DNA from 2 places in the Nostoc sp. UHCC 0302 genome. Region 2 is predicted to be linked to the other one. Evidence: riboswitches for the same ligand, from Rfam matches in the RefSeq annotation. Region 2 holds a riboswitch; the other holds the start of a gene.
What was found. A riboswitch is a leader RNA that binds a small molecule or an ion and turns the genes downstream of it on or off. The one in region 2 is predicted to bind fluoride.
Positions count from the first base shown of each region.

Region 1 (4,998 bases), 2.7 Mb from region 2:
ATCATCTTGCTATTAAAGCAGTTATTAAGAGAGTACATCTAATTGGTGGCTTGCTTCTCGCCGCTTTTAGCTGCTGGCTTTTTCAAACTTTGCCAGTTCAGGCAGAGGCTGTTACATCTCCGAAAACTTGTCAAATTGGAGTTTACTTAACATCCTTGCGGGATTTTAATCCAGCAGAGCAGTCGTTTTCTGCAAACTTCTGGGTCTGGAGCCTTTGTCCTTTTGAAACTCCAAAACCCTTAGAAAGCCTGAAGGTGATTAACAGCAAAGAAGTTAGCACGAATTACAACAGTTTTTCTCGAAGCGAAAATCTGTCGGATACATTTAAGGCAAATAAATATGTGTTCGTGTCTGAACAGGAGATTAAGGCAACTTTGTATCACAACTGGGACACCAAAAATTATCCATTTGATCGCTATAAACTGGAAATTCCTCTTGAGGAAGCGAAATTAGATGCTTTTACTTCCTCTTTCTTTGCCATCATCAGGTAAATCAATTTTTGGCTTAACTTTTTCTCGTCCATAATTAGCTAAAGTCACCCCTTCTTCTAAATATAAAGCAGAGTATTTACTCAACCCAATACGCTGTGAAGTATAAATTCCGGAATGACCTGAAAATAGGTAGCTCACTACGCAGCTAATAGCAATAAACAGCCCCGATTCTAGACCAAATAGCTCAATTCCCATTAGAATCGATGCTAAAGGTGTATTTGCTGCACCTGCAAAGACACCCACAAATCCCATTCCTGCTAATAGTGGTACAGGTAATGCCAAAAGCAACGACAAAGTATTACCTAAAGTTGCACCAATAAAAAATAAAGGGGTCACTTCTCCTCCTTTAAATCCAGCACCCAAAGTTAAAGCAGTCAGACCCAATTTTGCTGCAAAATCCCAAGGAGGTAGCTGAGTGGAGAAAGAATCAACGATAGTTGGAATACCAAGCCCAATGTACTTAGTTGTACCACTCAATCCAACAATTATTGCTATCAGCGCACCGCCCATCAAAGGATGCATTGGAGGATAGGATATCTTGGTTTTAAACAAGTGGCTGATTTTGTGAGTTATTTGAGCAAAAAATCTTGCCACTATTCCAAAAATTGCACCTGCAATAATGGCATAAATTAGTGCCAAAATTGTAAGCGGCGGTATAGAGGGAGAGTGTAAGTATGCTATATGATGTAAACCCAATAGTAAGGTTACTTGATTTCCAACTATCGCAGCAATTAAAGAAGGGAAAAGAGCGTCGTAATTAATTTTACCAATCGCTAAAACTTCCAGACCAAATACAGTTCCAGCTAAGGGGGTACCGAAAACTGAAGCAAATCCCCCACTTATACCTGCCGTTAACAAAATTCGCCGATTGGCTCCTTTAAAGCGCAATATTTTAGTTAACTGGTCTGCCAAAGAAGCACCCATTTGTAATGCTGTACCTTCACGACCGGCTGAACCACCAAATAAATGAGTGAGGTCTGTTCCTAATAAAACAAGAGGAGCCATACGGAAGGGAATAATACTTTTGGGATTATGGATTTCTTCAAGCAAAAGGTTATTTCCAGCTTCTACAGTCTGACCAAATTGATGATAAATCCAACCGCTCAATAAGCCACCCAGTGGCAGCAAGGCAATGATCCACCGATGCGATTCTCGCCAATCAGTTGCCCATTCCAATGATACCAAAAGAGCCGCAGAAGCTGTTCCAGCAAGAATACCCACTACAAAGGAAATGGGCAACCACTTGATCAGGTGGGGTAATGCAATAAACGGTTCAAACTGACGAAAGTGTTTCATACCATGACTCCTTGAGATGCAATTTGTAGACTTACACTTTCTACAAGGGAGTCAGGTAATGCATTTAGCAAAGCCCTACTCTACCACAGTAAGTCAGGAAAGTAGGAGCCATCAGCCTTCCAGTTATGAATTTAACCTATACTGGAAAGGCAGTTATGGCGAGCTCCATCGCCATAAATAATCGTAAATAATATTCAATAAATTCAACAATATCATAATCCCATTCAGGTTGGAATCCACCTGAGAGCAAATTTGAAAAAGGTCTTTACGAAAAACCATACACGTTTTTAGGTAAAAAACAATGAATCTTTTAAGAGGACGTTATCCCCTAGCTGTGGCGATTGGGGCAATTTTTGGAGCGTTGAGTCGTTTTTATGGAACCGAATTAGCAAAAGCTATTTTTGGCAAAGATTTTGGCTTTTACGGCACATTCACTATTAACGTGACTGGCTGTTTAAGAATTGCTTATATTTTGACTCTAGCAACCGAGAATCTTCGCATCATCTCGCCGGCACTTCGCCTGATGACGACAACAGGCTTCTGCGGTGCATACACTACTTTTTCAACCTATGGTTTGGAATCAAAAGGTTTCTTAGATAAGGGCGATATTACAACGCTGTTAATTTATTTTGTTGGCAGTGCGATCGCTGGAATGATTGGTATCCAAATCGGTGTTTTATTGACCAGAGCAAGCGCTCAAAGCTCTTAAATTAAAACTCAGAAGAAGATGTAGTGCAAAGTGCTGCCTCTTCTTTCTGTTTGTCCTAATTCAATGAGAACTTATCATTAAAAGTGCTAATTTTACTCTTCTACGCTGGGAAAGACCTCTACGCGATCGAGAGTTCTCACATCGTTGAGGTAATTCCGCGAGTGAGTCTTAGAAAAGTACACCATGTACCAGAATACGTGCCTGTTTTATTTAACTACCGAGGAGCGATTTTGCCCGTGATCGATGTATGTCATTTGATTCAAGGGACACCCAGTCGATCGCACCTCAGTACCCGGATCATTATCGTCAAACATCCCTACCAAACAGCAAACAATTGAGCCAAGCAATGATGGCAGCGAAATTGGGCAGTTGCTGAGTGCGTTTCACTCCATGTCTAAAAATCTGAATTCGCTGAGTTTCCAGATGCAACAGTCTGGAGTGCAAATCAGTACCTCTGCAACTCAGATTGCGGCAGCTGGTAAAGAATTGGAAGCCACGGTTGCAGAACAACTCGCTTCAACCAATGAAGTGAGTGCAACCTCGCAGCAGATTGCCGCCACCTCTAAAGGGCTGGTAAAAGTGATGGATCAGGTGGCGCTGATGGCACAGTCTACAGCAACTTCTGCCGGTGCAAGTCAAAATGACTTAAATCGCATGGAAACCGTGATGCGCCATCTCTCAGATGCAACCACCTCCATTGCTACCAAGCTTGGGGTGATGAATGAAAAGGCAAACAATATTAACAGTGTTGTAACAACCATTAATAAGGTTGCCGACCAGACTAACCTGCTGTCACTAAATGCGGCGATCGAGGCAGAAAAGGCTGGAGAATACGGAGCAGGCTTTGCAGTTGTAGCACGGGAGATCCGCCGATTGGCTGACCAAACCGCCGTCGCCACTCTAGAAATTGCCCAGATGATTAAGGAGATGCAGTCAGCTGTTTCTACCGGAGTCATGGAAATGGATAAATTTAATAAATCTGTTGTTGATAGCGTGGCGGATGTCAGCAAGATTAGCGATCAGATTGCTCAGGTGATTCATCAGGTGCAAGGATTGACCCCACGCTTTGAGCAGGTGAGCCAAAGCGTTGAGGAGCAATCGCAGGGAGCGCAACAGATTAGTGAAGCGATGGGGCAATTAAGTCAAGCATCTCAGCAGACAGTGGATGCTTTGCGAGAGACGAACAATGCTGTCGCGCAGCTTGATGGGGCGGCAAATGGATTGCGATTAGAAATTGCTCGGTTTAAAACTGCATAGGCTGACAATGGTATTATCTGCGATCGCCACATTGCTGAACCAAGCCATAGGCTTAGATCCCGATACAGTTGGCTCCAACCGGATTGCCAGAGCTGTCGAGAATCGTCGCCTCGACTGTAAATTGCCTGACATAGAGAGCTATTGGGCGCGGTTACAAACCTCCGCTTTAGAATTAGAGGAGCTGATTGAACTACTCATCGTGCCAGAGACCTGGTTTTTCCGAGATGGTAAGCCGTTTGATTACCTAAAAACCTACGTCACTGACCAATGGCGGCTGTTGCCAAACCGCAATACACTGCAACTGTTGAGTGTTCCATGCTCTACTGGTGAAGAACCTTACTCAATGGCGATCGCTCTACTAGAAGTCGGTCTGCATCCGCAACAGTTTGCCATTGATGCGATCGATATTAGTCATCGATCACTGGCAAAGGCAAAACGCGGACTATACACCAAAAACTCCTTTCGTGGCGAAGCTTGGAGGGAGCGAGAGCGCTACTTTCAGCAAACAGCGGAAGGTTACGAACTATGCCAATCTGTTCGTGAGCTAGTCAATTTTCAGCAGGGGAATGTTATGACCTCTCTAGTACTGACTCAAAAGCAATACGACATCATCTTCTGCCGCAACTTGTTGATTTACCTACAATCAGAAGCGTGTTTACAAGTGTTAGCAGCGATTGATCGCCTACTTAGACCAGGAGGGTTACTGTTTGTGGGAGCGTCTGAAACCGGAAAAATTGTCGCAGACCAGTATACTTCTATCCGTCAGCCTTTCACATTTGCTTATCGCAAGTCAGAATCATCACTGCCACAATTGGAATCACTTAATATTATTCAATCTCAATCAGCAACTCCTCAAAACCCTGTCAAGCAACCTTTAGGAGTGAAAAATTACTCTGCGTTCCATAGTCAGCAAATCCAAAAATCTAATATATCTGCAAGTTTAAACGGTTCAAGCTCTCAATCAACGCCATCTGTTGATTTACAAACAGTGAGAAAGCTGGCGGATGAAGGGCGATCGCCAGAAGCAATGACGCTTTGTAAGTCATACCTTATTCATCATCCAACCAGTGCAGCGGCTTATCTTATTTTGGGAGCGCTGTATCAGGCTGATCAGCAGAATCACCAAGCAGAGCAATGTTTTCAACGCGCTATCTACCTAGAGCCAACCTCATATCAAGCGTTAGTTCACCTCGCTTTGTTGAAGGAACATCAAGGTGATACAGTCGGGGCAAAAATTATTCAACA
Region 1 is NZ_CP151099.1:1,166,166-1,171,163, reverse strand. Features, by position in the region: gene WKK05_RS04890 (hypothetical protein) at 1-491, shown strand, start outside; gene WKK05_RS04885 (voltage-gated chloride channel family protein) at 450-1,787, opposite strand; fluoride riboswitch at 1,883-1,969, opposite strand; gene crcB (fluoride efflux transporter CrcB) at 2,089-2,496, shown strand; gene WKK05_RS04875 (chemotaxis protein CheW) at 2,580-2,834, shown strand; partial or broken gene WKK05_RS04870 (methyl-accepting chemotaxis protein) at 2,854-3,753, shown strand; gene WKK05_RS04865 (CheR family methyltransferase) at 3,761-4,998, shown strand, end outside.
Region 1: another riboswitch for fluoride. It lies ahead of WKK05_RS04885 (voltage-gated chloride channel family protein); the one in region 2 lies ahead of WKK05_RS16850 (chloride channel protein).

Region 2 (4,998 bases):
CAGCATAGCGACCCCATTCAATGGCAGTTTTTAATTGCTGCTGGGCTTCTTCTGGACTAAAGTGAGTTTCTAAGATATCTAATACTAATTCTTCGGGAACCCTTTGATTGGTTTTCGCTTCTAAAAGACGATAAATTTGCTGTACTAAACGAATATTTCCTAGCAGTTGAGCGCGGACAATTTGTTTGCGCTCATCAATGCTACCTTCAATAAATTGCAGACCAATTCCGGTTAGGCTAATATCCCCTTGCGCTAGTTCCACAAAATCCATGAATTTTGCAGCATCTACAATCGGTAGAATATCATCTACTTCCAATTGCAGTTCTTGGGCGAGACGGTAGAGGTCTTTTTCTGGACGATCTTCTAAAATTTCTAAAAGACCAGCAATGGAGCCAATCCGAACTGCTGGTAAAAACTGATACTTAGGTTCCGGTTTTGCTGTCTGTACAGAAGTGGTGGCTGGTGGCTCAATTGTCTCCAGTTCAGGGTTGGTGATGATTGTATAAACTTGATCTACTAGGGCTTGAAAGCTGGGATGTTTGCGATCGCGGTAATGAGGTAAAGTTACAGTTAAGTCCGCTCGAATTCTCCCAGGATTGCGCCCTAAAACAATAATCCGGTCTGCCAGAATCACTGCTTCTTCAATGCCGTGGGTGACGATTAAAACGGCTTGAGTAGGTATACGCTTCTCTAACCACAAATCTAATAATTCAAAACGCAAGTTTTCTGCCGTCAGTACATCTAATGCAGAGAACGGCTCATCCATACATAATAATTCTGGTTCTACAGCTAAGGCTCTGGCAAATCCAACTCGTTGGCGCATTCCCCCAGAAAGCTCTTTGGGATAGGCATTCTCAAACCCATCTAAACCAATAATGTCAATCATCCGCAGTGCTTTTTGTCGCCGAGAGTCTAGGGGTTCACCTTTAGCTTTTAAACCCAGTTCTACATTCTCTAGAACCGTTAACCAGGGGTAAAGAGCGAAACTTTGAAAAACGATCGCAACTCCTGGATTTAACCCAACTAAAGGAGAGTTATGATAGATAACCTCGCCTGCACTAGGGCTAATTAACCCTGCAATTATCCGCATTAACGTAGATTTCCCGGAACCCGAAGGCCCCAGCAAAGCTACTATTTCTCCCGAACGCAACTCCAGATTGATATTTTCCAGGATGACTATTTCCTGACCGTTGGGTTGCCGATAAGATTTCCTGACATTTTTTAGAGCAATGATATGTTCAGTTACTGTTTTTGCTACCACGGCTCCCCTCTCTAAAGCTTAGATTAATTTAGAATCTCATGCTTAGGTTATCTTACAGTTAAATTTCACTATCGCTTAATACTATTGAATTGATGCATAGATAAAAATTTTAATTTTCTATAAAACAACTAATTTCTTAGTCAGAATAACAGTTTTTTTTATAAAACCATTTATAAAAACTGCTTTTTTGTCATCAATGAATTAAATTTATAGCTGAAGTTTTATCTGTTTATTAATTACCCAAAATTAGCCCTTTTCCCAGATAAAGAACGCATTGACAGAGAAGATTACACCTACAATTATCACAGAAATTAGCCCCCAAATTATGATTGTCCGTATAGATGGGGATTGTTGGTTTGCAGCATGATGCAAACCAAATAATAAAGTTACTTGATTCCCTGCGATCGCTGCTATTAAAGAGGGAAAAAGAGCATCATAATTAATTTTTCCAATCGATAAAACCTCCAATCCAAAGACGGTTCCAGCTAAGGGAGTTCCGAAAACTGAAGCAAAGCCAGCGCTGATACCTGCCGTTAATAAAATTCGCCGATTTGCTCCTTGAAAGTGCAGTATTTTAGTTAACTGGTCTGCTAAAGAAGTACCCATTTGTAATGCTGTACCTTCACGTCCGGCGGAACCACCAAATAAATGTGTGAGGTCTGTTCCTAATAGAACAAGAGGAGCCATGCGAAAAGGAATAATATCTTTGGGATTATGTATTTCTTCGAGTAAAAGATTATTTCCAGCTTCTACATCCTGCCCAAACTGATGATAAATCCAACCACTTAAAAAACCGCCTAGCGGTAGTAAGTAAATAATCCACCGATGTGATTCCCGCCAATCAGTTGCCCATTCTAGTGAGGACAAAAGTGCCGCAGAAGCCGTGCCAGCAAGAACACCAACTAAAAAGGAAATAGGCAACCACTTGATTATGTAACGTAATGCAATAAACGTTTCAAATTGACGAAACTGTTTCATATAAAAACCTAGAAACTCATAAGCTTATGGTTCCTAACGATAAACTTCTTTAAAAGAGTTATTATTGCAAAGTATTTTAAATGCTAAAAAAATTAACCACCCCTCTTAAAAATATCGGCTCATACCTCATCCCTCCTGTTATGGAAAGTCTGCTACATTTACACGCAGTCAGTTTAGATTTGAGGTAGAAACTATCAGCCGAGGGGCGGTTTTCTAGATTTTCTAGAAGGTGAGTCTCATCACCTGATCAACATATATTTTACAGAAGTTTTGGCAACTTGCAAGCTAGTGGTGAAAAATCTCATTTTACTTTTGCTCGATATCTTGGAAAAGGTCTACTGAATTATGATTTAATATTTATTTCTCTGCGTTATCAGTAGCAACACAGCTGCGATCGCAAACAAGCTCCCAGCAATAAATGTTGCTTCTGCTCCTAAAGTCTGCCACAACCCACCGGCTAGCAAACTGGCAGGTAACAGCGCTAATCCTATAGCCAAGTTGAAAAATCCAAAAGCCGTGCCGCGCAGATTTGCAGGTATATTATTGGCCACTAGCGCCAACAGCAACCCTTGACTCATACCCAAATGCAAACCATAAAGGGCAAACAATCCCCAGACTTGCCAAGGTGCTTGTACGAAGGCGAAGCCCAGATACACTAAAGCATATAGAATAAATCCGCCTACCAATAGCCCAAATCTGCCGAAGCGATCAGAAAGTATTCCTAATGGGTAGGCACTTAATGAGTAGGCCATGTTCATCACCACTAATGTCAACGGGATGAGTGAGGCAGAAATACCTATTTGCTCGGCTCGCAGCAATAAAAAGGCATCGCTAGAGTTTCCTAAATTGAATAGCAGCGCCACTGCTACAATTACCCAATATTTTTGACCCAAACTGCGTAAAGTTTGCCATTGCAGAGGGTTGCTTCGGCTTCCTTGAGTTTTCTTTGCTCTTGGTTCTCGCACTCCTACTGTTAATAAAGCCACCGCCAAGAAACCAGGGATGAGTGCTAGCCAAAAGACAAGGCGGAAGTTGTTTTTGGAAGCAGTCATTAAGGCAAATGCTGCCAAAGGCCCCAGGAATGCTCCGATAGTATCAAGAGATTGACGCAATCCGTAGGCTGCACCAAGCGCCTCTGGATTAGTGGAATCGGCAACTAAAGCATCGCGCGGTGCAACTCGGATACCCTTACCAATGCGATCGCCAAATCGAGCTATTAACACCCCAGTTGAACTGGTAGCTACAGCGAATAAAGGTTTGATAAAGGTCGATAGCCCATATCCAAACACCGCCAACCCTTTGCGATGTCCCAAGTAATCACTTAAGACTCCAGAAAAGACTTTTAAAATTGAAGCTGTAGCCTCCGCAATCCCTTCAATCATGCCGACAGTAAACACATTCGTCCCTAACACTGAGACTAGAAACAAGGGCAATAGAGAATGAATCATTTCGGAGCTAATATCTGTCAGCAGGCTGACAAACCCCAATACCCAAACAGTACCGGGAATTTTCTGCATCAATTTCTTTTGCAGTTGCATATTCTCTATTTACCTAACTAAAGTTAGTACATTTACAAACAACTACAGCTTTTGAGTCCTGTGAGCAAGATTTTCAGCGTTTTATAGAACAGGTATATGAAGCACAAGGCATAGAGACAGATTTATAATACCGTTTTTCTTTAGTTCTTATCTGGCTGCAAATTATACCAACTATACCAGTGACGAACTGCTAGCCAAACAGCAGAAAGCAAACCTGCAAGGCTCAGGGTAAGACCACTCAACGGTACTAATAATCCAAAGACGGGTAGTATTGCTCCAGCAATGGTGCAGATAATCGCAGCTAGAGAAGCACGACGGTTTAATCCCAATCCCCATGTCAAGAAAAGTAAGACAAAAGAAATCAGAGTCCAAGCTAATTGAGCATTCATCAAACGAGCCAGATAGGTCAAACTCAGCAGACAAGCAAAGAAAATGCCAGCAGCGATCGCCACATTTTTCAGGCTCATTGGTAGCGACCAATACAACAATAATATCCACCAGAGAAATAATGCTGGTGCTAGCAATAAAAGCCGGGGAATTATCCCAGTGTGGCGAATGGGGTCAGTATTAGTAAACACTCCAAACGGGTTTTTGACAGAAACATTATCATCAAATATCCAAGTAAATTGGGTGCTTTTTCCATCACTCTTAATTTCATTCGGTACAATACCACTGGCAAAATCAGCAGGAGCGAAGTTTGCGATCGCCGTCAGGCGAAAATTAGAAAGCAACTGTGTCCCTGCACTATAAACCCAGCGTGGCCCTCCTTGAGCCTGATAGGTGACTCGAAAGTTGGCTTCTTCTCCTGGTTGCAAGCGAAAAGGAAAGCTATATTCTCCCGGATTAGTTGGTTGTACCCTAGTTCCAGTACGTTCTACTTTGTAGCTAGCAAGCAGCGTGTAACCATTGGGCGGGGGTGCTTCAAAAAAGAAATTATTAATATCTTTAAGCTGGTTTACAACTTTGTAATCAGCAATATAGTCTGCACGATAAACTGAGCTACGACCTCGAACATCTATGCTTTGGTCAAGCTTGACCTGAATTTGTGAACTAGCCAGCGTCAAAAAGCGGTTGACTTCTCGTGTCTGATTTACATTGACTATCTTGCCATTGACTTGGGTGGTATATGTATATGGTTCTTGCGTAACGTAGCGGACTTGGGGCGCAAATTGTTCGAGCTTTTCACCTGCAACACTTTGAGTCACTTGCTCTACCCTTGCT
Region 2 is NZ_CP151099.1:3,873,372-3,878,369, forward strand. Features, by position in the region: gene WKK05_RS16845 (nitrate/sulfonate/bicarbonate ABC transporter ATP-binding protein) at 1-1,261, opposite strand, end outside; gene WKK05_RS16850 (chloride channel protein) at 1,508-2,239, opposite strand; fluoride riboswitch at 2,418-2,492, opposite strand; gene WKK05_RS16855 (MFS transporter) at 2,590-3,777, opposite strand; gene WKK05_RS16860 (hypothetical protein) at 3,918-4,998, opposite strand, start outside.